2 regions of the Paenibacillus shunpengii genome follow, and region 1 is predicted to be linked to the other one. Evidence: predicted binding sites of a transcription regulator. Region 1 holds the regulator's gene; the other holds the start of a gene.
What was found. The regulator CtsR, encoded in region 1, represses protease genes until heat stress. The targets are predictions, from matches to a motif close to ATGGTCAATAAAGGTCAAACA.
Positions count from the first base shown of each region.

Region 2: clpP (ATP-dependent Clp endopeptidase proteolytic subunit ClpP) is a predicted target of CtsR. The motif match lies at 6,720-6,740, and genes of this name have one in related genera.

Region 1 is NZ_JBHUMJ010000013.1:179-16,853, forward strand. It holds rRNA gene rrf (5S ribosomal RNA) at 140-256, shown strand; gene ACFSVM_RS25070 (GNAT family N-acetyltransferase) at 455-1,621, shown strand; gene ACFSVM_RS25075 (CtsR family transcriptional regulator) at 2,010-2,471, shown strand; gene ACFSVM_RS25080 (UvrB/UvrC motif-containing protein) at 2,522-3,043, shown strand; gene ACFSVM_RS25085 (protein arginine kinase) at 3,075-4,136, shown strand; gene clpC (ATP-dependent protease ATP-binding subunit ClpC) at 4,351-6,801, shown strand; gene radA (DNA repair protein RadA) at 7,072-8,439, shown strand; gene disA (DNA integrity scanning diadenylate cyclase DisA) at 8,453-9,529, shown strand; gene pssA (CDP-diacylglycerol--serine O-phosphatidyltransferase) at 9,585-10,313, shown strand; gene ACFSVM_RS25110 (DUF1573 domain-containing protein) at 10,492-10,887, opposite strand; gene ACFSVM_RS25115 (PIN/TRAM domain-containing protein) at 11,135-12,223, shown strand; gene ispD (2-C-methyl-D-erythritol 4-phosphate cytidylyltransferase) at 12,306-12,992, shown strand; gene ispF (2-C-methyl-D-erythritol 2,4-cyclodiphosphate synthase) at 12,997-13,485, shown strand; gene gltX (glutamate--tRNA ligase) at 13,509-14,963, shown strand; gene cysE (serine O-acetyltransferase) at 15,497-16,177, shown strand; gene cysS (cysteine--tRNA ligase) at 16,225-16,675, shown strand, end outside.
Region 2 is NZ_JBHUMJ010000010.1:23,872-40,546, forward strand. It holds gene ACFSVM_RS21815 (hypothetical protein) at 1-167, shown strand, start outside; gene ACFSVM_RS21820 (hypothetical protein) at 210-560, shown strand; gene ACFSVM_RS21825 (hypothetical protein) at 682-816, shown strand; gene mgtE (magnesium transporter) at 1,031-2,410, shown strand; gene ACFSVM_RS21835 (DUF4870 domain-containing protein) at 2,512-2,805, opposite strand; tRNA gene ACFSVM_RS21840 (tRNA-Arg) at 2,947-3,020, shown strand; tRNA gene ACFSVM_RS21845 (tRNA-Arg) at 3,604-3,677, shown strand; gene ACFSVM_RS21850 (hypothetical protein) at 4,105-5,037, shown strand; gene tig (trigger factor) at 5,167-6,498, shown strand; gene clpP (ATP-dependent Clp endopeptidase proteolytic subunit ClpP) at 6,879-7,469, shown strand; gene clpX (ATP-dependent protease ATP-binding subunit ClpX) at 7,482-8,735, shown strand; gene ispG (flavodoxin-dependent (E)-4-hydroxy-3-methylbut-2-enyl-diphosphate synthase) at 8,837-9,934, shown strand; gene lonB (ATP-dependent protease LonB) at 10,153-11,892, shown strand; gene lon (endopeptidase La) at 11,980-14,319, shown strand; gene yihA (ribosome biogenesis GTP-binding protein YihA/YsxC) at 14,392-15,006, shown strand; gene ACFSVM_RS21890 (non-ribosomal peptide synthetase module) at 15,278-15,868, shown strand; gene speD (adenosylmethionine decarboxylase) at 16,186-16,584, shown strand.

The DNA of each region.
Region 1 (16,675 bases):
AGCACTAAATCGCACATTGTTTCGTATCTAGTTTTCAGGGAGTAAATTCCTTGTAAAGATTTTAAGCTGCATGTCCTTTTTAAGGATTGATATTTTGCCGGTGATGGTTCACCGAAGATATCACAGCGCAAAAATCATGTTTGGTGGCGATAGCGGAGGGGTTCCACACGTACCCATCCCGAACACGACCGTTAAGCCCTCCAGCGCCGATGGTACTTGGACCGCAGGGTCCTGGGAGAGTAGGACGCCGCCAAGCACACATAAGACACTATCGATGAAATTCGATAGTGTCTTTTTTACGTGCATGATTTCTCACATAAAACTCTTGAGATTGACATTTATAAATAGATCTGACACACTCTTGCTAGACTAGATCCTTTAATTCGCTTTTTTAAATACATATACACTAGAATTATGCTAACCTACTAAATGATAAAAACAGTGAGGTGGGACCATGGAGATTCGGCAATTAAATATGGAAGAGTTTGATGTAAGTACACAGTTATCTGAATATGCTTTTAGATATAAGCTGACTGCTGAAGAGAAGGAACAGCGGCGACAGCACTTCGTTCCCGAGCAATACTGGGGCTTGTTTGATGAAGCTGAACTGCAAGCGAAGCTGACTCTATTGCCTTTTCAGGTATATGTAAATGGCAAAGTATTTGATATGGGTGGCATTGCCGGGGTCGCCACTTGGCCGGAAAATCGTAGAAAGGGACATGTTGCTCAGTTGCTCAAGCATGCGCTGCAGGAAATGAAGAATCAGGGACAGACTTTATCGTTCTTACACCCTTTCTTGGTGCCATTTTACCGTAAATATGGCTGGGAGGTCTTTGCTGAGTACAAAAGGTATTTCATTCAAGCTCACCAGCTCCCACCAAGAGTTGAATACGAAGGGAAAATTGTCCGTGATGTAACGGATATCGCTACACTTGATGGATTATATCAATCCTTTGCCAGTCGTTATAATGGCACGTTAGTCCGTGATGAAACATGGTGGAAGCGCTCAGTGCTGAACGGAAATGGGCACACAGCAGTTTACTACTCTTCTGAAGGAGAGCCGCAAGGCTATGTGCTTTACGAGAATAAAGACAAAGAGCTAATATGCGATGAATTTGTTTATCTAAATGAGAATGCTCGCCGGGCGCTGCTGACTTATTTTGCAAACCACCCTAGTGAGCAGTTTAAGATGAACATGGTACCTGTAGATGACGAGCTGCCCTTCTTGTTACCTGAGCCGAGAGTGAAGCAGGAGCTTGTTCCTTATTTTATGGCACGTATTGTCGATCTTAGTGCTTTTATTGCTCAATATCCGTTTGAAGTGAATCACAGCTTGGATCTGGTCATCCAAGTAGAGGATTCTGCCGCCTCCTGGAATACGGGATATTGGCACCTGACTGTAAGCGAGGATGGACAAGGTAATATAGAACCTCTATCTTCTGGTGATAAGTTAACTGCTGATATATCTGGTGACATTCAATCAATTACAGCGTTGTTTATGGGCTACAAGCGGCCACGTGAACTTTATTTAATGGAACGACTAGCAGGTAATCCGCTTCGAGCAACAGAGCTGGATCGAGTGATTCCTGCCGGACGAACATTTTTTATGGACTTCTTCTAAATTTAACTTAGATGCTTCTTAGCTGAAGTAAGACACTTGAAGATCGACTCTCCTGAACAATGCAGGGGAGTTTTTTTCGTAAGACGCATATTTTAGGTCAAAATGAGAAAAATGAAAAGGAACCCCTCTTGAGAATTCTACATAATGTGGTATAATGAATACAAAGTCAAAGAAAGTCAAAGTCAACAGAGATCAAACAGAGTAATGTATCAGGGGTAGCAGGACTTCTCATGAAGTTTTCTAGATGAATTGAGATTCGCAATCTGTCCAAGATGGGTAATTTTAAGGATGGATAGTGACCCCAGTTGGGAAGCCTTTCCCTTAGATACAGATGATCATTGTAATGAATTTAAGTATTTTAAGGGGCTAATATAGTGGGGGATGTAGAATGCGCAATATTTCTGATATTATCGAGCAATATCTGAAAAATATTTTGCAGGATAGCTCTGAGGGCATGATTGAGATCCAAAGAAACGATCTCGCTGATAAGTTCTCTTGTGTACCGTCTCAGATTAATTACGTCATCAGCACAAGGTTTACCCTTGAGAAAGGCTATCTGGTGGAAAGTAAGCGTGGCGGAGGCGGCTATATTCGCATTCAGCGTGTGGAGCTTCCTGCACAGTTTGCTCTGAATGGGCATTTTCATCAGCATATTGGAGATGAGATTAATCAGACGTCAGCAGAAGGGCTTATCTATCAGCTGGAAGAGGCCGGATTCCTCAACCGTAGAGAGGCTGCTTTGGTCAAAGCGGCTATATCGCGAGAAGTACTGCTTATTAAACTTCCCTATCGTGATCAGATTCGCGCTCGAATGCTCAAAGCAATGCTGATCTCGGTCTTGGGCAAATGAATAGGATTGTTCATATGATCAAGAATGTGAGGCAAAGGAGGTAAGCGGTCATGATGTGTCAACAATGTAATGAACGCCCGGCTACGCTCCATTTTACGAAGATTGTAAACGGAGAGAAGACGGAATTTCATATCTGTGAGAACTGTGCGAAGGAAAAAGGGGACCATATCTCAGGCATCTCTAATGGCTTTTCTATTCACGGACTCTTGTCAGGACTTATGGATTTTGAGTCAGGTAAATATAAAACAGCGGGAGCACCCTCACCGGAGACGCTTCGCTGTGAGCAATGCGGAATGACATTTAGTCAGTTCAGTAAGCTGAATCGATTTGGCTGCAGTTCCTGCTATAATCATTTCTCAAACCGCTTGGATCCGCTGCTGAAGCGGGTGCATGGCAACACTACACATATCGGGAAAGTTCCGGTTCGCGCAGGTGAGAAAATTCATTTGAAACGCAGAGTGGATGAATTGAAGCGTGAAATGCAGGAGAAGATCAATCTGCAGGAATTCGAAGAGGCCGCTAAATTGCGTGACCAGATTCGTGAGCTTGAAAAAGAGATAGCACAGGAGTAAAGTTTGGTAATAGAGTAAGGAGGTGTGCACCATGTCGGATATCCGGTTTACCGAAAAACCACTTAGTGATTGGATGCGGAATACCGCTGCTGACTCAGAGATTGTCATCAGTAGCCGGGTAAGAGTCGCTCGTAATATACAGAGCTTTCCGTTTCCAATGCTGGCAACAGAAGAGCAGTCGAGAGAAGTACGTCGTAACATTATTGATGTTCTTGGATTTGAGGAGGTTCATAGGTTTGGTGAATTCCATGTACTGAATCTGAATGAACTGGATCAATTCGATAAAGAAGTTCTGGTGGAAAAACATTTGATCAGCCCTGATCTTGCGAACGAATCGAGAAACGGAGCTGTCATACTCAGTGAAGATGAATCCATCAGCATTATGGTGAATGAAGAGGATCACCTGCGTATTCAATGTTTATTCCCAGGTTTCCAGGTGCAGGAGGCATGGAAGAGAGCATCAGCGATTGATGATGTGTTTGAAGCCCATATCGATTATTCATTTGATGACCGAAGGGGCTATCTAACAAGCTGTCCTACCAATGTGGGTACAGGTCTCCGAGCTTCCGTAATGATGCATTTACCTGCTCTTGTCATGACGAAGCAAATTAGCCGAGTGCTTACTGCTGTATCTCAAGTAGGTCTCGCGGTTCGCGGAATTTACGGAGAAGGCAGTGAGGCGACAGGAAATCTGTTTCAAATATCGAATCAAATTACATTAGGACAGTCTGAAGCCGAAATTATTGAGAACTTATATAGTGTCGTGCTTCAAATTATTGGCCATGAGCGCAATGCACGCGAGAGACTGATGCGTGATTCGAAGCAGCGGATTATGGACCGGGTCATGCGCTCTTACGGGATTCTATCCCATGCGGTGATTATGGATTCCAAGGAAGCAGCGCAGCGCTTGTCAGATGTTCGTCTAGGCATTGATCTTGGCTTGATTGAAGAGCCTTCTATTGTGCAAATGAATGAACTGAATGTCATGACTCAGCCTGGATTTTTACAGAAAAAATTCGGTGAAGAAGTCTTGGATCCCAATGCGAGAGACATCTACCGTGCACAAATGATACGAGATGTTCTTAAGCATTAGAAACCTGAAAAAGTAATTGGATTCACCGTCAGAGCCATACGTTATTTTATTGGATATTATAACAGTAATAACCTGACTGATTGCTGTTCTTGTATAGTTAACAGGAGGATCGCAATCGGCTTGGGATGATACCGACGATTGTCGGCCAGAGCTGTCCGTGAAGGGCAATCTGGATAGAGATATAGGCAATTAAACTTGTGGAGGTGCAAGAACTATGATGTTTGGAAGATTTACAGAACGAGCGCAAAAAGTGCTGGCTTTAGCTCAAGAAGAAGCGGTTCGTTTAGGTCATAATAACATCGGTACCGAACATATTTTGCTCGGCCTGATTCGTGAAGGGGAAGGCATTGCTGCCAAAGCTCTGATCGGTCTGGGTCTAGGACTTGAGAAAATTCAAGATGAAGTAGAAACGCTTATTGGCCGCGGCCAAGAGCAGCCTACGAACATTGCATATACACCACGTGCCAAAAAAGTCATTGAACTCTCGATGGATGAAGCACGTAAACTGGGCCACACCTACGTTGGAACCGAACATATTCTGCTCGGCCTTATCCGTGAAGGTGAAGGGGTAGCAGCACGAGTACTGAACAACCTGGGCATCAGCCTGAACAAAGCTCGTCAGCAAGTGCTCCAATTGCTTGGAAGCAGCGAAGCGGTGTCCAGTCACAACGGAGCCCAAGCTAACGTTAGTACACCAACACTGGACAGCCTTGCGCGTGACCTTACTTCCATTGCGAAGGAAGGCAACCTTGATCCGGTAATCGGCCGGAGTAAAGAGATTGAACGTGTTATTCAGGTGCTCAGCCGTCGTACGAAAAACAACCCGGTATTAATCGGTGAGCCAGGGGTAGGTAAAACAGCGATCGCTGAAGGCCTAGCTCAGAAGATTATCGCGAACGAAATTCCTGAAACGCTGCGTGACAAACGCGTAATGACTCTGGATATGGGCTCTGTCGTTGCAGGAACGAAATACCGTGGTGAATTTGAAGATAGACTCAAGAAGATTATGGATGAGATCCGCCAGGCAGGAAATATTATTCTCTTCATTGATGAGCTGCATACGCTTATTGGAGCAGGGGGAGCAGAAGGAGCTATTGACGCCTCTAACATCCTGAAGCCGGCTTTGGCTCGTGGAGAACTGCAATGTATTGGTGCGACTACGCTGGATGAGTATCGTAAATATATTGAAAAAGATGCTGCGCTTGAGCGTCGTTTCCAGCCGATCAATGTGGATCAGCCATCCGTGGATGAAGCAATTCAAATCCTGCACGGCTTGAGAGATCGTTATGAAGCACATCACCGTGTGAAAATTACGGATGAAGCGATTGAACAGGCAGTTAAATTGTCTGATCGTTACATTACAGACCGGTTCCTGCCGGACAAAGCGATCGACCTCATTGACGAAGCGGGCTCCAAAGTAAGACTCAACTCTTATACAGTACCGCCTAATCTTAAGCAGCTTGAGAACAGACTCGATGATATTCGCAAAGAGAAGGATTCAGCTGTTCAGAGCCAGGAATTCGAGAAGGCTGCTGCCCTGCGGGATACAGAGCAGAAGATTCGCGAAGAGCTTGATGTAACGAAGAATCAGTGGAAGGAAAAACAAGGCCGTACGGACTCCGAGGTTACTCCTGAGGATATCGCACAGGTCGTAGCCAGCTGGACGGGTGTGCCTGTCAACAAGCTGAAGCAGGAAGAAACGGATCGACTGATGAATATGGAAGGAATTCTGCATGAGCGTGTTATCGGGCAGGATGAGGCCGTTAAAGCAGTCAGCCGTGCAATCCGCCGGGCACGTGCAGGTCTGAAAGATCCGAAACGTCCAATGGGCTCCTTTATCTTCCTGGGACCAACTGGGGTAGGTAAGACTGAGCTGGCTCGAGCACTTGCTGAATCAATGTTTGGGGATGAGAATGCCGTTATCCGGATTGATATGTCGGAATACATGGAGAAGCACTCCACATCCAGACTGGTTGGGGCGCCTCCGGGATATGTAGGCTATGAAGAAGGCGGACAGCTGACTGAAAAAGTACGCCGCAAGCCGTACTCTGTCGTTCTCCTGGATGAGATTGAAAAAGCCCATCCGGAAGTATTCAATATCCTGCTTCAAGTGCTGGAAGACGGACGACTTACAGATTCGAAGGGTCGTGTAGTCGACTTCCGCAACACGCTCATTATCTTGACGTCGAACGTGGGTGCAGATGCGATTAAACGTAATTCTACACTGGGCTTTACAGCTGTTGTAGATGCTGGAGCGAATTACGACAACATGAAGGGTAAAGTGATGGATGAACTGAAGAAGAGCTTCCGTCCTGAATTCCTTAACCGGATTGATGAGATCATCGTGTTCCATTCCCTCGAGGAGAAACATATCGGTGAGATTGTTACCTTGATGGCGGAGGAGCTGCGTAAACGTCTGCGTGAGTATGATGTCGACTTCGAGCTGACCGATCAAGCGAAGGCATTCCTTGCCAAAGAAGGCTTTGATCCAGCCTACGGGGCAAGACCGCTTCGTAGAGCAATTCAGAAGCACATTGAAGACCGACTCTCTGAAGAGCTGCTCACGGGTAACGTCACGAAGGGTGATTCTCTTCTAATCGATGTGAATGATGGAGCTCTGGTTGTTACCAAAAAAGATAATGTATCAACAACAAGCTCATCTTAATTGTTGTAGTTAAGCCTAACTGAATATACTGGAAAGGGTTCTTGTCGCGTGAGCGATAAGAACCCTTTTTTTAAGAAAAATGCATAATAGATACACATCAATTCCAGAGTGATGACTTGGAAAAAATACATCCTGTGTAAAGTTTGGCAATTAAGCTTTACGTCAAAATGCATTCAATGTTAAACTTTTATTAAATCCTTTTTTAGTAAATTCGGCATTTGCACTTAAAGACGATTTTAGTCGAATAGTGTAAAAATAAGGAGAAGTGAAGTGGCTAAAGTTAAAACGAAGTTTTACTGTACCGAATGCGGCTATGAAGCCCCTAAATGGTATGGTAAATGTCCAGGATGTCAGTCCTGGAACTCCATGGTGGAGGAAACCGAAAGTATCGTTAAGACACAAGGGAGAGGTTCTTCCCTTTTTGATAGTAAAGAAAAGCCTCAGCCCATCATAAACATAGAGAGTGACCAGGAGCCCCGCATCCTGACGGGTATTAAAGAGCTGAATCGAGTGCTCGGCGGTGGAGTCGTCCCGGGTTCTCTAGTTCTGGTCGGCGGAGATCCGGGCATCGGTAAATCTACATTGCTGCTGCAAACCTCTCATGCCATGACCACAGCAGGACTGCGAGTGCTGTATATTTCCGGTGAGGAATCGGTAAGACAGACGAAGCTGCGTGCAGATCGGCTGGAAGCCTTGTCTCCTGAGCTGTATGTGCTCAGCGAAACAAACATGGAACGGATTGAGGAAGCCGTCAAACAGGTGGAGCCGCATTTTCTAGTTATTGACTCCATTCAAACGGTATATTTACCGGAAATTACGAGTGCGCCGGGCAGTGTGGCACAAGTTAGAGAATGTACTTCAAGATTTATGCGAATCGCTAAAGGACAGGGCATTGCGACCGTGCTTGTAGGGCATGTTACTAAGGAAGGTGCTATTGCAGGACCGCGAATGCTTGAGCATATGGTGGATTGCGTGCTTTATTTTGAAGGCGAGAGACATCATACGTACCGGCTGCTTCGTGCGGTGAAGAACCGTTTTGGCTCAACCAATGAAATGGGGATTTTTGAGATGGGTGAAATCGGGTTAACCGAGGTTGCCAATCCATCCGAGATGTTCTTGTCTGAACGACCGCTTGGGGTAGCAGGCTCCACTGTTGCTGCCAGCATGGAAGGGACCCGTCCAATGCTTGTTGAGCTTCAGGCGCTAGTATCCGCAACCCAGTTCCCTTCTCCAAGACGCATGGCTACCGGTGTAGATTACAATCGTATGGCCCTCATCATTGCCGTATTGGAAAAGCGCCAGGGTATGTTCTTACAGAACCAGGATGCTTATATAAACGTCGCCGGAGGGGTGAAGCTGGATGAGCCCGCTATTGATTTGGCGGTTGCTGTCAGTGTTGCATCCAGCTTCCGGGATATGCCGACCAAACCATATGATGTTGTATTTGGAGAGGTAGGCCTTACGGGTGAGGTTCGGGCTGTGTCTCGTGCGGAGCAGAGAGCCAAAGAAGCGCAGAAGCTTGGATTCAAACGGGTGATTATGCCAGAGAAGAGCCTAAAAGGCTGGAAGCACCCGAAGGGAATAGAACTTATCGGTGTAAACACCGTCGGAGATGCACTAGCGGTTGCTTTAGATTAGGGGGCATTGAAAGATGAAAGAATCGAGCCAATTGGATAAAATGAATAATCTCTTAAGATTGGTTTCGCCCGGAACCCCATTCAGAGAGGGACTGGAGAATGTGTTGCGTGCAAAAACGGGCGCGCTGATCGTCGTTGGCTACAGTCCTGAGGTAATGGAGGTTGTGGATGGCGGTTTTTCGATCAATTGTGATTTTTCTCCAAACTATCTATATGAGCTGGCCAAGATGGATGGAGCCATTATCTTAAGTGAGGATTTAAAACGAATTTTGTATGCAAATACGCAGTTAATTCCTGATTCCTCTATTTCGTCTTCTGAAACAGGAATTCGCCACAGAACTGCCGAAAGAGTTGCGAAGCAGACAGGCAAGCTCGTTGTATCGATATCGCAAAGACGTAATATAATTACGCTCTACCAAGGTACACTGCGGTATGCACTGAAGGAAATCGGCGTAATTCTGACCAAAGCAAATCAGGCGATACAAACGCTTGAGAAATACAGGGCCGTGCTCAATCAATCCTTGACCAATCTCAGCGCGTCTGAATTTGAAGAGCTCGTGACCATACCTGAAGTTGTGAATGTCATTCAGCGTGTGGAAATGGTGCTTCGGATCAAGATGGAGATCAAACGTTACATTAATGAGCTTGGTAATGAAGGACGGCTGATCTCCATGCAGATGGAGGAGCTTGTCAGTAATACGGAAGAAGAAGCGATGCTTCTGTATAAGGACTATGCCAAGGATGACAGCGATGAGAAGATCAAAGAGATCGTGAATGGGCTCAAACGTTCAACAGATGATGAACTGCTGGACACCCACCATATTGCTCGTTTGCTCGGATATCCCGCATCCGCTGCGACTTCTGAAGAATCAGTGGCTCCAAGAGGGTACCGTGTTCTCAGTAAAATCCCGCGTCTGCCGAATGTGATCATTCATAATTTGGTGGAGCAGTTTGAACACTTGCCGCACGTCATTATGGCAACCATTGAAGAATTGGACGAAGTTGACGGTATCGGAGAAGTACGTGCGCGTACGATTAAGGATGGATTGAAGCGCCTGCAGGAGCAAATGTTCATTGACAGACAGATCTAAATAACTCAGAATGACATATGATTATTTTTTATTGCCGCACATATGAGGTGACGTGATGATAACGAAATCAATTCCGAATTTATTTACCTTGGGTAATTTATCACTCGGAATGATTGCCATTTTGCTGGCCTCAGAAGATCAGTATACGCTTGCCGCTTTTATGGTGGTTATTGCTATGCTTCTTGATGGCTTGGATGGCCGGATTGCAAGGGCGCTGAATGCGCAGAGCGAATTTGGTAAAGAACTGGATTCACTATCTGACATTGTATCATTTGGTGCTGCCCCGGCTTATTTGATGTACACCGTTTCGTTTCAGGAAGCGCCAGTAAGTATTGCCTGGATCGTAACCAGCATATTTCCGATATGCGGTGCACTGAGGTTAGCCCGATTTAATGTTAAACCCGGGATTCCCGGTTATTTCACAGGACTGCCTATACCGGCGGCAGGTGGTGTACTTGCACTGCTGTCCTTATTTAACAAAGATATTTCTGCACCCTTTATGATGGTGGCTACACTGCTGTTATCCTATCTCATGATCAGTTCGCTGAAATATCCGAATTTCAAAAAAGTAGGCATTCCCAAAAAAGCAGTATGGATCGCTCCATTGGTCGTTTTGTTTTCGATTGCACTTGCATTTTTGTTCTCTGAGCAATTATCCATGTTTGTATTTATTCCTTTGGTGTTGTATGCCGTATACGGCATGTACCATAGTGTACAACGCTACATTCATCGCAGACGCAATCGGAACAAGAGCCAGGAAGACGAAACATCACATCGTTATTAGGGAAAAATCGAGCAGAGATGCTCATTCAAATAAAAAAAGCATTTATTCTTTCGTATAACACGACGAGAATAAATGCTTTTTTTGTGCTGTTTCATTCATAGTAGCGAGGATCAATAGGGTGTAGAAGGCTGTGTATATTGGCAGAACTTATTAAGTATTTACTTGCATTTTAATTTCGTTACGATAGGTTGAATATGCCTAGTGTGGAACACTTGTTGGCTTCATTCTCAAGGACGTCCTCGAGCTGAATATTGAGCAGATTGCAAAGCGCCGACATATAGAACAGATTGCGTCCAAGCTCTGAGCTGACAATCTCTTTACAATGATCGCACAGATCTCCATGTACATGCGTCTCTACAGAAGATCTAGCGTCCTCCAAGTTCCCGTTAGGTGTGTATGACTGCTTGGAAGCATGAAGTTCAATACATCCGCACTCCGTAATGGCCTTGGAAACTGCACGATTAACAGAAGCATCGGCTTGTCCTAACTTTGACAACACATCAATCAGACTACGGTGACGGAGCAACAATTCGGATACTTGGTCTTGAAAGGTTTGCAGGCTGGAAGTGCTCATTCCTTATATTCACCTCGGTGTGTTTTCAGTTGAACTTATTATATGCCACCCTATAAACCATTTTCAACCATGATTTACAGTTAGATACTTACCCCGAGACGGAGCATCAAATGTGCTTTAATCACCTTCATGTGAAATGAGAGGAGATTGTTGAGATATTTTTCCTTAAATATCCTGCCCTACAGGATTAGGACCTTCCGAATTGGTTCATACTGGTTAAGGAAAAGGTCAAAGGAGGTGAAGGGACATGTGGAAAAAAGTCATTTTAACATTGACCGGATTCATGGGAGCATGGTCTGGTTATGCGTTATATCATTCAGTAGGAGTAACGGTCCCTTGGTTAAGTGAACTGGCAGACAGGCTGGGGACGACAACAGCACTTGCGTTATGGATGCTGACAGGGGTTGCAGTATTTACTTTACTATGCAGTACACTGGGTTCTGTGGTGAATTTAAGGGTAGAAGAAGGAGTTACGAAGCTCGCTCGTGTTCCTATGAGTGAATTGGCAGCGGGGGCTTTGGGGCTAGGAATTGGATTATTGTTCGCTATACTTCTTTATCCGTCATTCAATTGGCTTGGTAAGCCAGGAGAGCTGCTTCAAGTGGCTATGATGCTTGTCTTCAGTTACATGGGACTTCGGGTGGGTCTTGCGAAGAAAGAGGACCTAGGAACGTTCTGGACTTCAGGACGTTGGAATAACGGAGCGATAAGTGAAGACAGACGGATTGAAGAGCATAAGATACTAGATACGAGCGTCATTATTGATGGCCGGATTGCGGACATCTGCAAGACAGGGTTCATCGAAGGGACCATCGTCATCCCTGAATTCGTACTGGAGGAGCTCCAGCATATTGCAGATTCCTCAGATCTGCTCAAGCGAAACCGCGGACGCCGCGGGCTTGATATCCTTAACAAGATTCAAAAGGAATTGGAGATTAAAGTACTGATCTATGAAGGCGATTTTGAAGAAATATCTGAGGTGGACAGCAAGCTGGTTAAGCTCGCCAAGGTGCTTCAGGGCAAGGTTGTAACCAATGACTTTAATCTGAACAAAGTATGTGAGCTTCAAGGCGTATCGGTACTGAACATTAATGATTTGGCTAATGCAGTCAAGCCGGTTGTATTGCCAGGTGAGGAAATTATGGTCCAGATCATCAAGGACGGCAAGGAGCATGGTCAAGGCGTAGCCTACCTGGATGACGGCACCATGATTGTAGTCGAGGGCGGAAGAGAATATATCGGCACGATGATGGAGGTGCTTGTGACAAGCGTTCTCCAAACCTCTGCAGGACGAATGATTTTTGCCAAGCCGAAACTGTTGGAAAAAGCTCAATAAAGCGGTATGATGGAGATTGAGTGTTCCAATCGCTGAATGCGCTGAATGCTTAAGCAGATGAACAAGGCAGGGGTTTAAGAGCATGAACAATTCATGGGGAGCCGTCATTGTGGCAGCAGGCAAGGGTACCCGTATGGGTTACGCGGAGAGCAAGCAGTTTCTGCTGCTGCAAGACAAGCCCATCTTTATACATACGCTTGAGGTGTTCAGCCGTGTGTCACGAATCAAAGAGATGATTGTCGTTACCGGTGCTGCAGACGTTAAGCGCTGTGAAGAGTGGATTCATAAATTTGGCCTTGAAGCTCAGGTTCGGGTAACTGCAGGAGGCTCTGAAAGGCAGGATTCTGTGTATGCAGGCTTGAAGCAGCTTACTTCTGATTATGTGCTTGTACATGATGGAGTCAGGCCTTTTGTGACGCCGGAGCTTATCGAGAACTGTATGGAAGCTGCGATGGAGCATGGGGCTGCTGTGCTTGCAGTACCTGTAAAGGATACGATCAAACAAGTAAATGAAGAGGGCATTATCATGTCCACGCCGGATCGGCGAAGTCTGTGGAGTATCCAAACACCACAGGCTTTTCGTCTGTCTGCACTGCTTGAGGCTCATGAGCGGGCGATGCAGGAGGCGTTTCTTGGCACAGATGATGCGATGCTGATTGAACGGCTTGGGAAGCAGGTAAAGGTCGTAGAGGGTCGGTATACGAATATTAAAATCACGACGCCGGATGACCTGGATTATGCTGTATTTATGCAAAAAAGGGGAGAGTAGACTTATGATCCGTGTAGGACAAGGATTTGACGTTCATCAATTAGTGGAGGGCAGGCCATGTATTATTGGGGGAGTCACGATTCCCTATGAAAAAGGACTGCTCGGACACTCCGATGCGGACGTGCTTCTGCATGCGATAAGTGATGCCATACTCGGTGCGCTGGGTCTTGGTGATATCGGCAAGCACTTTCCGGATACGGATCCGGTATTTAAAGACGCGGATAGTCTTAAGCTGCTGGAGCGAGTATGGGAGCTTGCTGTAGAGCGCGGCTATCAGCTGGGAAATGTGGATTCGACGATTATTGCCCAAAAGCCGAAGATGGCGCCCTATATTCCGCAAATGGCAGAGATCATTGCCAAGGCGCTGGGTGCAGAGCTCTCTCAAGTTAATGTAAAAGCGACGACTACAGAGCAGCTTGGCTTTGCAGGACGGGGCGAGGGCATTGCTGCGCAATCGGTTGTATGCCTGATAGAACCTGTGCTATCATCTTGAAATAATGAATCGGAGGGGATCTTATGAGCACGGAGGTTCGCGTGCGTTATGCGCCGAGTCCGACAGGACATTTGCATATCGGAAATGCAAGAACGGCATTATTTAACTATTTATATGCGAGAAATCAAGGCGGGAAATTTATTATCCGCATTGAAGATACGGATACGAAGCGGAACATTGAAGGCGGAGAAGAGAGCCAGTTGACGTATTTGAAATGGCTCGGCATGGAATGGGATGAGAGTATTGATGTTGGGGGTGAATATGGCCCTTATCGTCAAACAGAGCGTCTCGATATCTATAAGAAATACTGGCAGGATTTGATTGACCGCGGTCTTGCTTACTTCTGTTACTGTACAGAGGAAGAGCTTGAAGCAGAGCGCGAGGAACAGATGTCCCGCGGGGAGACACCGCGTTATTCCGGCAAGCACCGTGACCTGACGGAAGAGGAACGCAAGACGTATGAAGCCGAAGGCCGCGTACCAAGTGTCCGTTTCCGTGTACCGGAAGAGAAAGTGTATACCTTTAATGACATGGTCAAAGGAACAATCTCCTTTAATTCCAAAGAAACTGGAGACTTCGTTATTGTCAAGAAAGACGGCATTCCTACTTACAATTTTGCGGTTGCCCTTGATGACCATTTGATGAAGATCACACATGTTCTGCGTGGAGAGGACCATATTTCCAATACACCTCGCCAGCTGATGATTTATGAAGCTTTTGACTGGGAACCGCCGGTATTCGGTCATATGACCCTCATTGTCAATGAGAATCATAAGAAGCTCAGCAAGCGCGATGAGTCGATTATTCAATTTATTGAGCAGTATGACAAGCTCGGGTATTTGCCGGAAGCGCTGTTTAACTACATCTCACTGCTCGGCTGGTCTCCGGAAGGGGAAGAGGAAATTTTCAGCAAGGATGAGCTGATCAAGATTTTTGATCCGTCAAGGCTGTCCAAGTCTCCTGCGGTATTTGACACGAATAAGCTGGCTCATCTTAATAACTCTTATATCAAAAATGCGGAGCTGAAGCGTATCGCAGATCTTGCGATTCCACACTTGCAGCAAGCGGGACTACTTCCAAGTGAGCTTGATGCAGCTCAGCAGACGTGGGCAGAAGAGCTGGTGGCGCTGTATCAGGAGCAGATGGTTGCAGCATCCGATATTGTGAAGCTCGCTTCCTTGTTCTTCAAGGATGAAGTGCAATTTGAAGGTGAAGCTGAATCGGTTCTGAAGGAAGAGCAGGTTCCAACGGTCCTCAAGGCTTTCGCTGAGAAAGTAGAGGCTTCCGCTGACTTTTCGGCCTCCCATATGCAGGCTTTGATCAAAGAAGTGCAGAAAGAAACAGGCTATAAGGGCAAACAGCTGTTCATGCCGATTCGTGTGGCATTGACGGGCCAAACCCATGGCCGGGACTTGAATGCAACCATTTATCTGTTGGGCCGCGATAAGGTGTTAAGCCGATTGAAAGCCCAATTTTAAATTTGTACTGAGGCTAGTAAGGATAATCCTTGTCAGCCGAAGTTCTTTTCGCTAAGATATATAAAAAGCAGTACATCAAGATAAGCAGGCTCTGTTTGTCCTAATGTGATTAAGCGTACCCCTATGGGGAAGAATGAATATACTGAACAGCTGTGAACAGGAGAAGTACACAGTCATGAACGTGGACCAGAGAAGATAACCGGGTAAGACCTTAACAAGTCTTCAAGGCTGGAAGTTATCTCACGCTCTGCTGATCGAAATGCGCCTGGGAGCTGCGCCTCCGAACCTGGACCTTTCCGCTTTGCTGGAAAGCTACTTCGGGTAGGTAGCGACGTCTCGTCCTCGTTACGGACGTCCGAGATAGGATGCGTGCGTTATGCGAATCCTAAGCAGAGTGGAACCGCGATTTTGTTAGACGCCTCTGCAGCCGAATGTGGCTGCAGAGGCGTCTTTTTTGATTCACATACACGCTAACAAGCAGAGTCAAATTTACTTCAGACAAACGGGTAAATGATGCGAAGAGGGGAACAGATATGTTTAAGAAATTGAAATCTGATATTCAGGCAGTCTTTGATAACGACCCTGCTGCTAGAAGTCGGTTTGAAGTGATCTTTACTTACTCCGGCTTGCATGCCATCTGGGCCCATCGCTTGGCGCATCATTTTTACCGATGGGGATGGTACACCGTGGCCAGAATTATCTCTCAATTCAGCAGGTTTATGACGGGGATAGAGATTCACCCAGGCGCTACTATCGGCAATCGGCTCTTCATTGATCATGGTATGGGGGTTGTCATTGGAGAAACATGCGAAATTGGTGATGATGTGGTGATTTATCAAGGTGTGACCCTAGGCGGAACGGGTAAAGAAAAAGGAAAGAGACATCCTACCATTGGTAATAATGTGGTGATATCCTCGGGCTCTAAAGTGTTGGGATCCTTCAAAGTGGGGGATTACAGCAATATTGGAGCAAATTCCGTAGTACTAAGAGAGGTTCCGCCAAATAGTACGGTCGTTGGTATTCCAGGCCGGGTCGTTAAGCAGGATGGCCGGAGAGTGGATCGACTAAGCCAGCAGCTGCCCGATCCGGTTGTTGATTCCATGCGTGAGCTGCAGCAAGAGTTGGTTACTCTCCGGAAGGAGCTGGATCAGCTTAAATCAGCAGCGAATGAAGGTGGCCGTAAAGAAGCGGTCATACGTGGTAACAAATCGTAAACGTGGTACAATATAATGATTGAAATGTATTGAAAGGAACGTGAATTATGGCGCTTCATATTTATAATACGCTCACAAGGAGCAAGGATGTATTTACTCCACAGGAGCCGGGAAAAGTGAAAATGTACGTGTGCGGACCGACAGTATACGACTATATCCATATCGGGAATGCAAGACCGATGATATTTTTCGACGTGGTTCGCAGCTACTTAGAGACGGTGGGTAATGATGTGAATTATGTCGTTAACTTCACGGATGTAGACGATAAATTGATAAAAAAAGCAGAGCAGACAGGACTCACGGTACCGCAGGTTGCCGATCGTTTTATTAAAGCTTATTACGAAGACCTAGATGGACTGGGCATTCCAAGAGCAACCCATAATCCGAGAGTTACCGAGAATATGGATTTGATCATTGATTTTATTGATCAGCTGTTCAAGGAAGGAATTGCTTATGAGAATGGCGGGGATGTGTATTATCGCACACACAAATTCCCAG
Region 2 (16,675 bases), on a different contig from region 1:
GCTATATCTTCCCTTGGCCGGACACCGAAGAGGCCTCTGTCAACTCGTTATATGAGCAAGCACTTCAGAACGTGTATAACGAAATTTATCAGCTGGGTACGCGAGAAACTCGCAGTCACTTAGCGCAATATGGGATTGTCCGTCACAGTGTTAACGGGAATGGATGAACGTAAGGCGATTAACCTAACATAAGAACAGGAGATGGGCTCATGTATGTGATTCAAAATGCCAAAATTACAAATACCACTGAATTAAATGGAGTACGTTGTGTGGAAGTAGCGGTGGAGCCGGCTCAGGCGGGAGATCCTTCATTGCTTGTATATGTAGCGCAGAATGCGTATGGAACAGGACTTGATCTGCACAGAGTCGTGCGTAATCATCATGATTTGGCTCTGGATTGGTACAATGATAATCAAAATGCAGCATTTGAGGATGCGACAGCAGTTGCGTTTGAGAACAGTCAGCTTGTAACGGCCGAGCAGGAGAAGGGACAGTTTCTCCAGTCCTTATTGAATTACGGGACATTGAACCAAGATATTTTAAGTAAATTGCAAAAATAAAACTTACACGAGGCTGCAAATGGAATGGATAACTCCAATTTCTTTGCAGTCTTTTTTTGTGATTAGAAAATACTCAGCACATTTATTACACATAATACTGATGTATCCCGGGGAGGTGAATATGATGGCTTCAAAGTACAAGGTAACGAAGAAATACCGTCACGGTTTGGCAAATGAATTTGCTAGTGAAGTACTTGCGAAGAATAAAAATCACCAGCGGCAACTGAACAGAGCACGTTTAGGAAGCAGCAACTAATCCGGGCTGCACACAGGCCTCCATTCTTTCAGTGATGAAAGGATGGAGGCTGTCTATTATAAAAATATGAGGAACAATACGGGATATTGCAGAGGAATACATATCATGAAATAGGCTTGAACATGATTTTATACCTATACAGCAGGGTAAACGCATTAAGGAAGGATACAGAGCAGCATTTTACGATTAATTACAGATTGAAGGTGAACCCCATATGAACGACATCGATATTCGAAGCAGAGAACAGGATCTGCACGATCTAACCCTCACGATAGAGGACGCTGTCAGGCGCGGCAGCATAGAAGAGATGCACGATGAATTTGAAGAGTGGGAAGCATATGACCTGGCCACGATCTATTTAGCACTAAATGAAGCTTACCGGCCTCGATTTATGGATGCACTCGATACGGAGCTATTAGCTGAGATGCTGAGCGAGCTTGAGCCCGTAGTAGAAATTGAAGCCTTATATATTCTGAGCAAGGATCGCGCAGCTCAGGTGCTGAATCGAATGGATAACGACGATTTGGCCGATTTGATGGGCGAAATGACAGATGAAGTTAGAGAGTACATGCTCTCGATCATGGAGGCTTCGGAGCGGGAGACCGTTAGGGAGCTAATGAATTATGGACCGGAGACAGCGGGCGGTATCATGACGAACCGTTATGTGTGGTTCTATGCCAAATATACGGTTCGCGAGGCAGTCGAAAAGGTGAAGCATTTTGCAGACCTGACCAATGATGTACAGGATCTGTATGTATTAAATGAAAACAAAGAAGTCATAGGGCTTACCACCTATAGAGATCTCGTGCTTGCTTCAGATACAGAGCTTATCGAGCATTTAATGAGAGAAAATGTGGTCAAGGTATCAGCGGATATGGACCAGGAGGCGGTTGCGCACTTATTCGAACAATATGATCTCGTGTCGATCCCAGTTGAGAATACAGCGGGCAAATTGATTGGAGTTGTCACGTTTGACGACGTGCTGGACGTCTTGAGGGAAGAAGCGAACGAGGATATCAACAAGCTGGCGGGTACCGACAAAACGATTGATTTTAACACACATTTCCTAACCGCGGCCAAAAGAAGACTTCCTTGGCTTATTATGCTGTTATTCCTCGGGCTGCTATCTGGAAGCATTATAAGTATATTTCAGGGGACGCTCAGTCAAGTGGTGGCTCTCACTTTCTTCATGCCGATGATCGCAGGAATGACCGGGAATACGGGAACACAATCGCTTGCGGTCGTCATTCGAGGGCTGACACCACAGAACAAAATGAACGGAGGAGCCATATTACGTCTACTATGGAGAGAGCTTAGAGTCGGATTTACCATTGGAGCCGTTTGTGGAATAAGCGTAGCGCTTGTTGCGGGAATTTGGCAGAGCAGCTTTGCTCTAGGTGCCGTTATCGGCTTCTCTCTGATTCTAACCATTGTGATTGGTACGATGGCCGGGACGATTATTCCTATTCTGCTGCATAAGCTGAAGATCGATCCGGCAGTAGCCTCCGGCCCTCTTATTACGACGCTGAATGATTTGTTCTCTTTAACGGTGTACTTTGGTACGGCGACGTTATTTATTTCATACCTGGTTTAGAGTTCAAGTAACTTGGCAGTAAGATAAAATGGATTCATATGAAGATAAAATGAAAACCAGCCGCTCGAGGCTGGTTTTTGAACTGTTATGCTAAGTTGTTGTTACGCTGCTTCTCTTAATGATTTGATACCTTGGTAGACGTTATAAATAAATGAACCGAAATAGATGACAAAAAACACAATGATGTATCCTATAATCGAGGCAGGATGGTCTGCGGTGAACAGAAAATAAAGCAATGGAATCGCTGCAACGAAAGGGAATACATGTGAGAATAATGCGCGTTTCGCATGTTTGGTTATGTAATCGTCCTTGGCTACAATCCATATGATTAAGGGAAACAGGAAGGGGGCAAAAAAGATACTGAAATAACTAAGGGAAGATAACAGCTGTCGCATGAAATAACGCTCCTTTTGAATTTTCCTAATATTTAAATCATATTACCCTTCATCGCATGTGATGATACATAAAAAATACTTTGACAAATACAGATTATACGATATAATAAATATCGCACTGTGAAAATAAGTACATATCTTGTCCCAGTAGCTCAGCAGGATAGAGCAACGGCCTTCTAAGCCGTCGGTCGGGGGTTCGAATCCCTCCTGGGACGTAAAAAAGAGAGACAACCGAAAGGGTGTCTCTTTTTTGCGTCTGCGGGGATGAGAACCCCAAATGGGGTTCGTCGGAGCATAGGCATCGATAGCAATCGCATCGCAGTCAGCCGTAAGGCTGTACCCCGACTGGGACGGTGAGAGACAACCGAAAGGGTGTCTCTTTTTTGCGTCCGCGGGGATGAGAACCCCAAATGGGGGTTCGTCGGAGCATAGGCATCGATAGCAATTGCATCGCAGTCAGCCGTAAGGCTGTACCCCGACTGGGACGGTGAGAGACAACCGAAAGGGTGTCTCTTTTTTTCGTCTGCGGGGATGAGAACCCCAAATGGGGTTCGTCGGAGCATAGGCATCGATAGCAATTGCATCGCAGTCAGCCGTAAGGCTGTACCCCGAGTGGGACGGTGAGAGACAACCGAAAGGGTGTCTCTTTTTTGCGTCCGCGGGGATGAGAACCCAAAATGGGGGTTCGTCGGAGCATAGGCATCGATAGCGTCCGTAACCTAACTAAATAAAAAACTTTACAATTTACGCTTGCTATCATCACATATATATGATACGATATATCTCGCGCTTGAATTTGTCCCAGTAGCTCAGCAGGATAGAGCAACGGCCTTCTAAGCCGTCGGTCGGGGGTTCGAATCCCTCCTGGGACGTAAAAAAAGAGAGACAACCGAAAGGGTGTCTCTTTTTTGCGTCCGTGGGGATGAGAAGCCCAAATGGGGTTCGTCGAAGCATAGGCATCGATAGCAATCGCATCGCAGTCAGCCGTAAGGCTGTACCCCGAGTGGGACGGTGAGAGACAACCGAAAGGGTGTCTCTTTTTTGCGTCCGTGGGGATAAGAAGCCCAAATGGGGTTCGTCGAAGCATAGGCATCGATAGCAATCGCATCGCAGTCAGCCGTAAGGCTATTTATCTGACGCAACATATCCCTGGTCTCAATGAAATAAGCTAGAACATGTTTTTTTTAGACCGGAATCGGTTATGTTAATATATTAGAGCTATACACGGATATGTAGTTTCTATATAATTCAACAAGTCGATTGGTTGTCGTTAAACCGGATAGAGAGGAGGCAGTCATAATGAGCGATACGAACTCCCAAACCAAAGAGAAAAATATTGTTCTCTTCCCGAAGACGCTGGATTACTATCAGATTCAGCTTACTGTAATGCTGGAGAATGAGCGCTATTCGGAAGCGATGCGTTTGCTTGAGTTCCTGCTTCAATGCGAAGGGCAGGAGAAACGGAATTATGAAGAATGGGAAGCTTTGCTGGACTGGCTGCGTGCAGCTTTCCCTCAATATATAGATCGTGATCAGAGAGAAGACGGACGAAATGACGAGGATTTGGAAGAGAGTGAAGAGGATTTTGCTCGTCAAAATGCCCGAAATAAAATGGCGGAAGATGGAGCATATGCAGATAAGCTGCTAAGAACGGTCATGGAAGAGCCGCTGAGCGAGCAGACGATGCTGGCACTGGATCAGCTTGCCTATATCGAAACCCCGGGTATTGATCATTCGCTGTGCGAGTGGCTTCAGCAGCGTAAGCTGCATCCGTTGCTTCAGTTTCGAGTGCTGCAGACCTTGCGAAAAAGAGGATCTCAGGCAACCGTATCTCTTACACGAGGATCGGAGAAAGTGGAGGTTGAGGTGGAATCTATTCCACTGAAGCCGGATGAATTTCCATTTCCAATTATTCGAGTGCTGGAACTGGTGGCAGATCAGACGGAAGTACATGAACCGACCTTATTTTATTTTGCTCAGGAATTGTGGTCTCAATATGTGATGGCTGTATATGGCACAAGCGACTACCGCTCTATGCTTGAAGGCGATGATTCGACACTCGATATATGGGCTGCGGCGCTCCATGCGGCAGTCGCTGAGAGTCTGGGCGGATCACTGGACGAAGAAGAGATTAGAAGGGTCTATGAAATCACGAGTGAAGTGAGATTTAGATTCGAGCAGGCATACCGATCTATTAAACGATTTGTATCCGGCGGACTGGATGTGAAATAGCCGAAAACTTCCTTTTGACGCCTGCAAGGGTTTACCCTTGAAATTGCATTTAATGTTGTTTATACTAAAATGGTTATTTTGTACGCGCTTGACATGGTTAACATGTGAAATTTGGAGGGGAAAGCATAAATGAAAGCAACATGGGAAAAAATAGAGAAGAACCTTGGGGTTCTTGAAGTTGAAGTAGAAGCAGATCGTGTAGCTGCTGCTCTCGACAAGGCTTTTAATAAAGTCGTTAAAAAGATAAATGTACCTGGATTCCGTAAAGGTAAAGTGCCTCGCTCGATCTTTGAAGCTCGTTTCGGCGTAGAGAGCCTGTATCAAGACGCAATTGATATCCTTCTTCCTGAAGTTTACACGGAAGCTGTTGATCAAACAGAAATCTTCCCTGTTGAACAACCAGAAGTGGACATCGATCAATTCGCTAAAGGTGAAGCTTTCAAATTTAAAGCGAAAGTTGTCGTTAAACCTGAAGCTAAACTTGGTGAGTACAAAGGACTTGAAGTTCCTAAGGCAAACACAGAAGTTTCCGAAGAAGAACTGAATGCTGAGCTTGAGCGTTTGCAACAACGTCATGCTGAGCTTGTAGTTATCGAAGAAGGTACAGCTGAGTCCGGCGATATCGCAGTAATCGACTATGAAGGTTCTGTTGATGGTGAGCTGTTCGACGGTGGACAAGCTGAGCGTTACTCCCTGGAACTGGGTTCTAACACATTCATCCCTGGCTTTGAAGAGCAAGTGATCGGTCTTGCTACTGGCGACAACAAGGATGTTGAAGTGACATTCCCTGAGGAATATCATGCAGCAGAACTGGCTGGCAAGAAAGCCATCTTCAAAGTGAAAGTGCATGAAATCAAACGCAAAGAGCTTCCAGCAATCGACGATGAGTTTGCTAAAGACGTAAGTGAATTCGATACTCTTGCTGAGTACAAAGAAGATCTTACGAAGCAGCTGTCTGAGCGCAAAGCAGAAGAAGCAAAAGCAAACCAAGAGAATGTTGTTGTTGAAAAAGCGGCTGCTAACGCAGAAGTTGAAATTCCACAAGGAATGATTAACAGCGAAGTTCGCAACATGATGCGTGACTTTGACAACCGTCTTCGTCAACAAGGCATGAACCTTGAAATGTTTATGAGCTTCTCTGGTCAAACGGAAGCAGATCTTCAAAACCAAATGAAAGGCGATGCTGAGAAGCGCGTTCGCAACAACCTGGTTCTTGAAGCAATTGGTAAGCAAGAGAACATTGAAGTATCCGATGAGGATGTTAACGAAGAGCTGAATAATATGGCGACTTCCTTCAGACGTACTCCAGAAGAGATTCGTCAAATTCTCGAAAGCAACGGTTCTTTCGACAGCCTTCGTGAAGAAGTTCTGCTTCGTAAAACGATTGACTTCCTTCTTGCAAACAGCGTAGAAGTTGACGCTCCAGCTGAGGAAGCTGCTGTAGAAGCAACTGAAGAATAAGATTACACATCCATCACGTTAGAAATATAACAGATAAGGCACGTAAAGTATTTTACTAAACGTGCCTTATTTCTTCTCATGAATATCCATTTTATAGTTAAATATATTATTAAATGGTAATCAGTGAGATGTCGTGATATTTTAACTGTACCTTCCATATACTTGAGTTATAGGTCTTAGCTCCATAGGATGGAAGTCCGATTTGCACATACATAAAAAAAATGGTTAAATATGATCAAGCTTTCTCTTTAGCAGTTACTTGGCTGAGGAAAGTAGTCATAAATGACATTGAACAGGGAACATGATAAAATTAAGACTGATATTTATTTAACCCTGATTAATGTGGCAGTAAGATTCTATTATGGAGAAGAGGTCGGAACATGAATCTCGTGCCTATGGTTGTTGAACAAACTAATCGCGGTGAACGTTCTTACGATATATATTCAAGACTATTGAAGGATCGTATTATCTTCCTCAGCGGTGCAATAGATGATGATGTGGCCAACAGCGTTATTGCTCAGCTCTTATTCTTGGCTGCAGAGGATCCGGAGAAGGACATCAGCTTATATATCAATTCACCAGGTGGTTCTGTTACTGCAGGGTTGGGTATATATGATACAATGCAATTTATTAAGCCAGACGTTTCAACCATCTGCGTAGGGATGGCTGCCAGCATGGGCTCACTACTGCTCACTGCGGGTGCACCTGGCAAGCGCTTTGCGCTGGAGAACAGTGAAGTTATGATACATCAGCCGCTTGGCGGGATCCAAGGTCAGGCATCCGATATTCAAATTCACGCCGACTGGATTATTAAAACGCGTCAGAAGCTTAATCAGATCTATGTGGAGCGTACGGGTCAACCCCTTGATAAAATCGAGCGTGATACGGACCGCGACTATTTTATGAGCGCGGAAGAAGCTTTAGAATACCGTATCATTGACCAAGTACTCACCAGACCGATTAATTCTTAAAGGGGTGGTTAGATGTTTAAATTTAACGATGAGAAAGGGCAGCTTAAATGTTCTTTCTGTGGTAAATCCCAGGAACAGGTTCGTAAGCTTGTCGCTGGACCAGGGGTATATATTTGTGATGAATGCATCGAGCTGTGTGCAGAGATTGTAGAGGAAGAACTCGGTCATGACGAAGAGATTGATCTGAAGGATATTCCAAAACCGATGCAGATTCGTGATATTTTGGATCAGTATGTTATCGGTCAGGAGCAAGCGAAGAAATCGCTGTCTGTTGCCGTTTATAATCATTACAAGCGCATTAATACACAGAGCAAGATTGACGATGTAGAAATGTCGAAGAGTAACATTCTGCTATTGGGACCAACGGGCTCTGGTAAAACGCTCTTGGCTCAAACTATGGCTAAGATTTTGAACGTTCCATTTGCGATTGCAGACGCTACCTCGCTCACAGAAGCAGGGTACGTAGGTGAAGACGTTGAGAATATTCTGCTCAAGCTCATTCAAGCTGCCGATTATGATGTAGAGAAGGCAGAGCGCGGCATTATTTATATCGATGAGATTGATAAAGTAGCACGTAAGTCGGAGAACCCTTCGATTACACGTGATGTATCCGGTGAAGGCGTACAGCAGGCCCTCCTCAAAATTCTAGAGGGTACGGTTGCTTCCGTTCCACCACAAGGCGGACGTAAGCATCCTCATCAGGAATTCATCCAAATCGATACGACAAATATTTTGTTCATCTGCGGCGGGGCCTTTGACGGACTCGAGCAAATGATCAAACGCCGTATCGGCAAAAAAGTGATTGGTTTCAACTCTTCTGCTGAGCAGAAGGATCTGAAGCCGGGTGAGTACCTCGGAATGGTTCTTCCAGAGGACTTGCTCAAGTTCGGTCTCATCCCAGAGTTTGTTGGACGTCTTCCAGTCATCTCTACATTGGAGCCGCTTGATGAAGCGACACTTGTTCGTATTTTGTCTGAGCCGAAGAATGCTCTGGTTAAGCAATATACGAAGATGCTGGAGCTCGATAACGTAACTCTCGAATTTGAGAAGGAAGCACTTGAAGCGATCGCTCGGGAAGCGATTAAGCGTAATACGGGTGCCCGTGGACTTCGTGCGATCATAGAGAGCCTGCTGCTTGATGTGATGTATGAAATTCCTTCTCGTGAGGATGTTACAAAGTGTGTAATTACGAAGCAGGTTGTTGAAGAGAAGACAGCACCTGAACTGCATGGTGATAAAGATAAGAAGCAAGAAGAGAGTGCCTAAATAAACAAGTCTTACTCCACTCGTAATGAGGTTTATTTATACTGGATTTTTCCAGGCCTCTTGCGGGTGGAGATTTGACGTTATGGGGAGAGAAAGGAATCATGTTTTTAAGACAAGATACACGTCCCGTAAAAGTCGGCAACATTACCATTGGCGGAAGCAATGAAGTCATTATTCAAAGTATGTGTACAACGAAAACGGCTGATGTGGATGCAACGGTAGCTGAGATTTTGCGGCTTGAAGAAGCGGGATGCCAAATCGTTCGTGTAACGGTCAATAATGATGAAGCAGCAGAAGCGATTAAGGAAATTAAGAAGAGAATTCATATTCCGCTCGTTGCGGATATTCATTTTAATTATAAATTAGCACTGAAAGCGATCGAGAATGGTATTGATAAAGTACGGATTAATCCTGGTAACATCGGCAGACGCGAAAAAGTAGAAGCCGTTGTAAAAGCATGTAAGGAAAAAGGAATCCCGATTCGTATTGGTGTTAATGCTGGCTCGCTTGAGAATCATTTGCTTGAGAAATACGGTTATCCTACAGCCGACGCGATGGTAGAAAGTGCCTTGTTCCATATTGGCATTCTGGAAGAGCTGGATTTCCATGATATTATCGTATCGCTCAAGGCATCTGATGTCCCAATGGCCATTGAGGCTTATACTAAGGCCGCACAGGTCATTCCATATCCATTACACCTTGGAATTACAGAAGCGGGTACGCTGTTCTCAGGTACAATTAAGAGCTCGGCAGGCATGGGCGCTCTGTTATCTATGGGAATCGGCTCTACCATGCGGATTTCACTCAGTGCAGATCCGGTTGAAGAGATTAAGGTTGCCCGTGAGCTGCTCAAAACCTTTGGTTTGATTACAAATGCTGCAACCCTGATTTCTTGTCCGACCTGCGGCCGTCTGGATATCGACTTGTTCTCCATTGCTAATGAAGTAGAGGATTATATTTCACAAATCAAAGTGCCGATCAAGGTATCGGTGCTGGGGTGTGCGGTTAATGGTCCTGGTGAAGCTAGGGAAGCAGATATTGGGATCGCAGGGGCGCGAGGCGAAGGTCTTCTGTTCCGTCATGGAGAGATGATCCGCAAAGTGCCTGAGGCTGAAATGGTTGAAGAGCTGAAGAAAGAAATCGACAAGATTGTAGAAGTGTATGAAGCAACCGGCGTTATTCCGGGACGCAAGCACTAATCTTTTTTTTCTAAAATAAGAATTTACTCATCACTGCTTCCTCGTATAGGAAGCAGTTTTCTTTTTGCCTACTTGAAGAAATGTCTTCTGTTCATGTTTGGTGTTCAAATCTATAAGAGAACTTCTATTTTCTACGTTTATGCCGGAGTGAAAAGGCTATACTACCATGTATCGAACTTTTTATGGTAAGAACGTAAAGAACAGGAGGGACACCTAATATGGGTACTGAGTTAACCATTATTGTCATGTTAATCAATTTGTTTTTCGGAGTCGTGATCGGGCTCTATTTCTGGAATATGCTGCGTGGACAAAGAAACAATAAAAGTGCAGTTGAACGTGAGTCTCGGAAGGAACTCGACAAGCTGAGAAAGCTTCGCTCCATATCGCTGACTAAACCGCTTGCCGAGAAGACCCGTCCAGCCAAGATGGAGGATATTGTCGGTCAGAAGGATGGGCTCCGTGCGATGAAGGCAGCACTGTGCAGTGCAAATCCACAGCATGTTATCGTTTATGGGCCTCCAGGGGTAGGTAAAACAGCGGCAGCGAGGGTCATTTTGGAGGAAGCCAAAAAAAATCCATCCTCTCCCTTCAAAGCAGATGCCAAATTTACGGAGATTGATGCGACAACTGCCAGGTTCGATGAGCGCGGCATTGCCGATCCACTGATTGGCTCTGTTCATGATCCGATATACCAAGGTGCAGGTGCAATGGGCGTTGCAGGTATTCCTCAGCCTAAACCAGGAGCTGTTACGAAGGCGCATGGCGGGATTTTATTTGTCGATGAAATTGGTGAGCTTCATACGATTCAGATGAACAAGCTGCTCAAAGTGTTAGAGGATCGTAAAGTTATTTTGGAAAGTGCGTACTATAACTCTGAAGATACGCATACTCCTGCTTATATCCACGATATTTTCCAAAACGGTCTGCCGGCTGATTTTCGTTTGGTAGGGGCAACGACCCGTTCACCTCACGAAATTCCTCCGGCTCTTCGTTCCCGGTGCATGGAGATCTTCTTCCGCGCACTGCTGCCCGAAGAGATTGGACAAATAGCAGAGGATGCGATCAGTAAAATTGGCTTTGCAGCCAATCCTGAAGCGGTGGAGGTCGTTAAAAGATATGCCACCAATGGTCGTGAAGCGGTGAATATCGTACAGCTCGCCGCAGGACTTGCTCTGACTGAGAATCGGGATGAACTCCGTGCTGCGGATCTCGAATGGGTCGCAAGCAGCAGTCAGATTCAGCCGAGACCAGACAGGAAGGTGCCAAGTGTTCCGCAAGTGGGCTTTGTCAATGGTCTTGCTGTATACGGACCTAACATGGGCGCGCTGCTTGAGATCGAAGTATCAGCGGTGCCTGTAATGAAGGGGAAAGGAACATATAACATCACGGGAGTTGTCGATGAGGAGGAGATTGGCGGCGGTTCAAGAACGCTCCGTCGGAAGAGCATGGCCAAAGGGTCTGTAGAAAATGTAATCACCGTACTCAGATCAATGGGGCTGGAGCCTTCTAACTACGATCTTCATATCAATTTTCCAGGAGGTACACCAATAGATGGTCCTTCCGCGGGAATTGCCATGGCAACGGCGATTGCTTCTGCAATTAAGGGGATTCCCGTCGATCATGAGCTGGCAATGACAGGTGAGATCAGCATTCATGGAAAAGTAAAGCCAATCGGCGGTGTGCTGGCTAAGGTAGAGGCTGCTTTTCAGGCTGGAGCTAAGACGGTTATTATTCCCGCAGACAACTGGCAGACCATTTTTGAAGGTTTGGATGGCTTGAAGGTTATTCCTGTTGAGTCCGTGGATGAAGTATTCGAGCATGTCTTCGGCAAAGAGCTGATGACAGACAATGAAGAGAAGGCTGCACCTGCTCCCGAGCTGTTTCCACAATCTTCGCCTTCAATACTGCATGCAGACTTAAATCGCGGCGGAACGATGAATAGTACAGAAAGCATGTAAAGACTTCTCCTTCATTGGTTTTTTATGTGAACATTTGATAGAATAATGAATGATAACAACCTGAGAGCCATTGGAGGTGTGAAAGCGATGGGGCCGAGCAAAGCCAAAGTTCGTCGTTTTCCTTTACTGCCTTTAAGAGGACTTCTCGTCTATCCGAGTATGGTGCTACATCTCGACGTGGGCAGGGAGAAATCCGTCAAGGCTTTGGAAAAAGCGATGGTAGAAGAACATCTGATTCTCCTGTGTTCTCAATCTGACGTAAATATAGAAGATCCTGCACGTGAGGATATTTATCGGATCGGTACAGTAGCGAAGGTCAGACAAATGCTGAAGCTTCCGAATGGAACCATTCGTGTCCTCGTGGAAGGACTTGAACGAGCAGAGATAACAGAGTATACAGATCAAGACGAGTTCTATGAAGTGCTGGCGGTGGAGCTGCTGGAGGAAGAGGCTGACCATCCAGAGACGGATGCATTAATGCGGACCGTTCTCAGCCAGTTTGAAAATTATATAAATCTATCGAAGAAGGTTACACCCGAGACTCTTGCAGCTGTATCCGATATTGAAGAGCCGGGGCGCCTTGCCGATGTCATCACAAGTCACTTGTCGCTGAAGATTAAGGACAAACAAGAAATTCTGGAAACCGTAGATGTGAAACAGCGGCTTGAGAAGCTGTTGGACATTTTGAATAACGAGCGTGAGGTCCTTGAGCTGGAGCGCAAGATTAACCAGCGGGTCAAGAAGCAGATGGAGAAGACCCAGAAGGAGTATTATCTTCGCGAGCAAATGAAGGCGATACAGAAGGAGCTTGGCGAGAAGGAAGGGCGTGCCGGTGAGGTTGAAGAGCTTCGTGCCGGGGCAGCAGAGCTGTCACTCCCTGACAAAGTGCGCGAGAAGGTCGAGAAGGAAATTGATCGGCTTGAGAAAATGCCCGCCAGCTCCGCAGAGGGCGGCGTTATCCGCAATTATGTGGATTGGCTGTTAGCTCTCCCGTGGAGCCGCAAGACGGAGGATGATCTGGATATTCATGCCGCTGAAGAAGTGCTGGATGCAGATCATTACGGTCTAGAGAAGCCGAAGGAGCGCGTACTTGAATATCTGGCTGTCCAGAAGCTGGTGAAGAAGCTGAAAGGTCCGATTCTTTGTCTTGTAGGTCCTCCTGGGGTAGGTAAGACATCACTTGCGCGTTCCATTGCCAAATCACTTGGCCGTGAATTTGTGCGTATCTCCTTGGGCGGTGTAAGAGACGAAGCGGAAATTCGCGGACATCGAAGAACGTATGTCGGTGCCATGCCTGGCCGAATCATTCAAGGAATGAAGACCGCAGGTTCACTGAATCCAGTATTTTTGCTGGATGAGATCGACAAGATGGCTTCTGATTTTCGCGGGGATCCATCCTCTGCTCTGCTTGAAGTGCTTGATCCTGAACAAAACAATACGTTCAGTGACCATTTTGTAGAGCTTCCCTTTGACCTGTCAAACGTCATGTTTGTTACGACAGCCAACACAATTCATAGTATTCCGCGTCCGCTCCTCGATCGGATGGAAGTGCTTAACATTCCAGGGTACACGGAGCTGGAGAAGCTGCAGATTGCAAGCCGCTATTTGCTGCCGAAGCAGATCACAGAGCATGGATTGACAGAAGAACAAGTGGAAGTACAGCAGGATGCTCTCTTGAAAGTCATTCGTGAATACACGAGAGAGTCCGGCGTGAGAAATCTGGAGCAGCAGATGGCTTCCCTATGCCGCAAGGCTGCGAAGAAGATCGTATCCGGCCACACAGGCAAGATCATTATCGCTCCGGATGATGTGAAAGATTACTTAGGTCCGCAGAAATTCCGTTACGGTGTTGCTGAGCTTGAGGATCAGATCGGGACAGTTACCGGACTTGCTTGGACAGAGGTTGGTGGTGAGACACTCGTCATCGAAGTGACGGTTGTACCGGGTACCGGTAAGCTTACCTTGACAGGTAAACTCGGGGATGTTATGAAGGAATCTGCGCAAGCAGCCTTCAGTTATACACGTTCCAAAGCAGGGGAACTCGGGATCGCGCCTGACTTCCACGAGAAGAATGATATTCACATTCACATCCCGGAAGGTGCCATTCCGAAGGACGGACCTTCTGCCGGAATTACAATGGCTACTGCACTGATATCTGCATTGACTAACCGTCATGTATCCAAGGATGTAGCGATGACAGGTGAGATTACACTCCGCGGCCGGGTTCTACCGATTGGCGGACTGAAGGAGAAATCGCTTGCGGCACATCGTGCAGGATATAAGAAAATTTTGCTCCCGAAGGATAATGAACGGGATTTAAGAGATATACCGGACAGTGTGCGAGAAGATGTTGAATTCGTACCTGTTGCACACATGGATCAAGTGCTTCAGCATGCACTGGTCGAACAGCAGGCAGGTGTGCACTAGATAAGCCAATGAGCATCAACGAGAGTTCCATTATTTCATTGGTGTGTTATGAAGAGAGGATAAATATCGATTATGAAAGTTACCAAATCCGAATTTATCATTAGTGCGGTCAGCCCTAGCCAATACCCTGAGGACGCCTTGCCGGAGATTGCTCTGGCAGGGCGTTCCAATGTGGGGAAATCTTCGCTGATCAATCGAATGATTAATCGTAAGAACTTAGCAAGAACGAGCTCAACCCCAGGCAAGACCCAGCAGCTTAATTATTACCGGATTAATGATGCGCTTTATTTTGTGGATTTTCCAGGCTATGGGTATGCCAAAGTGTCGAAGACGCAGCGTGCGCTCTTCGGTCAAATGATGGAGAAATATTTGCTTGAACGAGAAGAACTGAAGCTGGTCATGCAGATGATTGATATGCGTCATCCCCCTACGAAAGACGACATAATGATGTATGAATGGCTGAAGCACCATGGGCTTCCCGTATGCGTCGTGACTACGAAGATGGATAAGATTCCTAAGACACGCCGAGCCAAGCATGCAAAAGTTATAAGAGATGCGATCGGTCTTCATCCTGAAGACAGCTTTGTCTCTTTCTCGTCAGAGGAAGGCTTAGGCAAGGATGAGCTGTGGGCAGTAATATCCCGTTATGCAGGGTTTACAGAAGAACAGCCGTCTGTAGAAGAGTAGTCTTACAACTCTCATCAAAAGCAAGTGACAAGACGATCTTGCAGAACAATCGAGCTAACACGAACTTTCTTGCAGAATAATGAGCATTTTCCCTATGGGATGTATAATTTCAAGTTTCTTCCTGATTTTTAATGATTTAAAGCAGAAATTCATTGCATGGCAGAAGGGCGGGTTCCGCCCGCGGTAGTGTATAATGAAGCTAAGTAATGAACATTATGGTTTTAAATCGGCCTGACTACAGAATGGTCGGGAAAGAATTGAGGAGATTTTTATGGCTCAGCGGTTAGCCACAGAATATGTTAAAGCCACTTTGAAATTAACAGAACCTCAGATGCAGCAGTTTTTAAAAATGGCCGAAGACAGCCAGCTTCAGCACCAACGAGTGAAAGTGCTGGGCAAGGGCGGGCAGGATGTTGTACTTCGTGATGGTGCTGGAGAGGAAGTTTGTTTCCCATTTGATCGAGAAGATGGATTATATGTCTGTGAGTTGTCTTGCCGTCTAGTGAATCCTCAGCTGACGAGTGTCGTACGCAAGTTGTTTCTTACTTTCAAGGGTGAAGGAATGGAGAACCGGGTGTATGCTGGTTTTACTATGATGTATTTTTATTCCCAAGGCTCTGTTCGCAAGATTATTGAATTCAAACAAAACCAAGCTCGAATCGTATACGAATATAAGAATTCCTTGCAGGAGCTTGAACAGCAATACCGATCACGTGATGTTGAACAGAAAATTTCACGTGTGAAGAACAGCATCAACCAACTGCTCGATGCAAGAAACAAGGTGTCTTGCCAGGAGGAAATTCGTCATATTGATGAGCAGTTACGGATAGAAGCATTTATACTATTTACTCTTGAAGCTTAAACATATTCAAGCCAAAGCCTGCTCTTCACTGAGCGGGCTTTTCTTTAGTTCTCGTAAGCCTTGAACTGGATTATTTTTTTTAAGGTGTTTGTTCCACTTCAGATCATAAAAAATATACTGTATTGTTCTTGAAAAAACTGTTGCATTTGTAACGAATAGGTGTTATTTTTATTCTCGTTGAAAAGAATATAGGAACCAGGATTCACTCAGGACATTGTGTATGTTGCGAGAGATTTATCCCTCGGGAAGTGAATGACGTAGGTCCTAGCGGATGAAATTTTTCAAACATTTTATTCCTAGGAAGGGGGAACCGAAAGATGGGAAGTACAACTTTCGGAAGACACGTTGCTGTTGACACTTGGGGAGTAGACTTTGATCTGTTGAACAATGAGGATTACTTGCAAGTACAGATGGTAGAAGCCGCAGAAGCTTGTGATGCGACCATCTTGTCCGTGCAATCCAGACAGTTTGAGCCACACGGGGTTACTGTGCTAGTCATGTTGGCTGAGAGTCATCTCTCGATTCATACGCACCCTGAAAGAGGCTTTGCCGCGATTGATTGTTACACTTGTGGAGAATTGGTTGATCCGCAGCTTGCTGTTGAGTACCTGGTATCGGCTTTGAACCCGGAGAAGATTTTTTCGAAGACATTAGTGCGTGGTAATGGCGAATTAGATGTCGAACAGCCTGTAAAACAACAGATTGAGCTTGTATAATACACAGATTTATAATACGATACAATTAATAAAGAACCATGGAATTTCCATGGTTTTTTATATATTTTATGTAATTAACTAGAAATTCTCC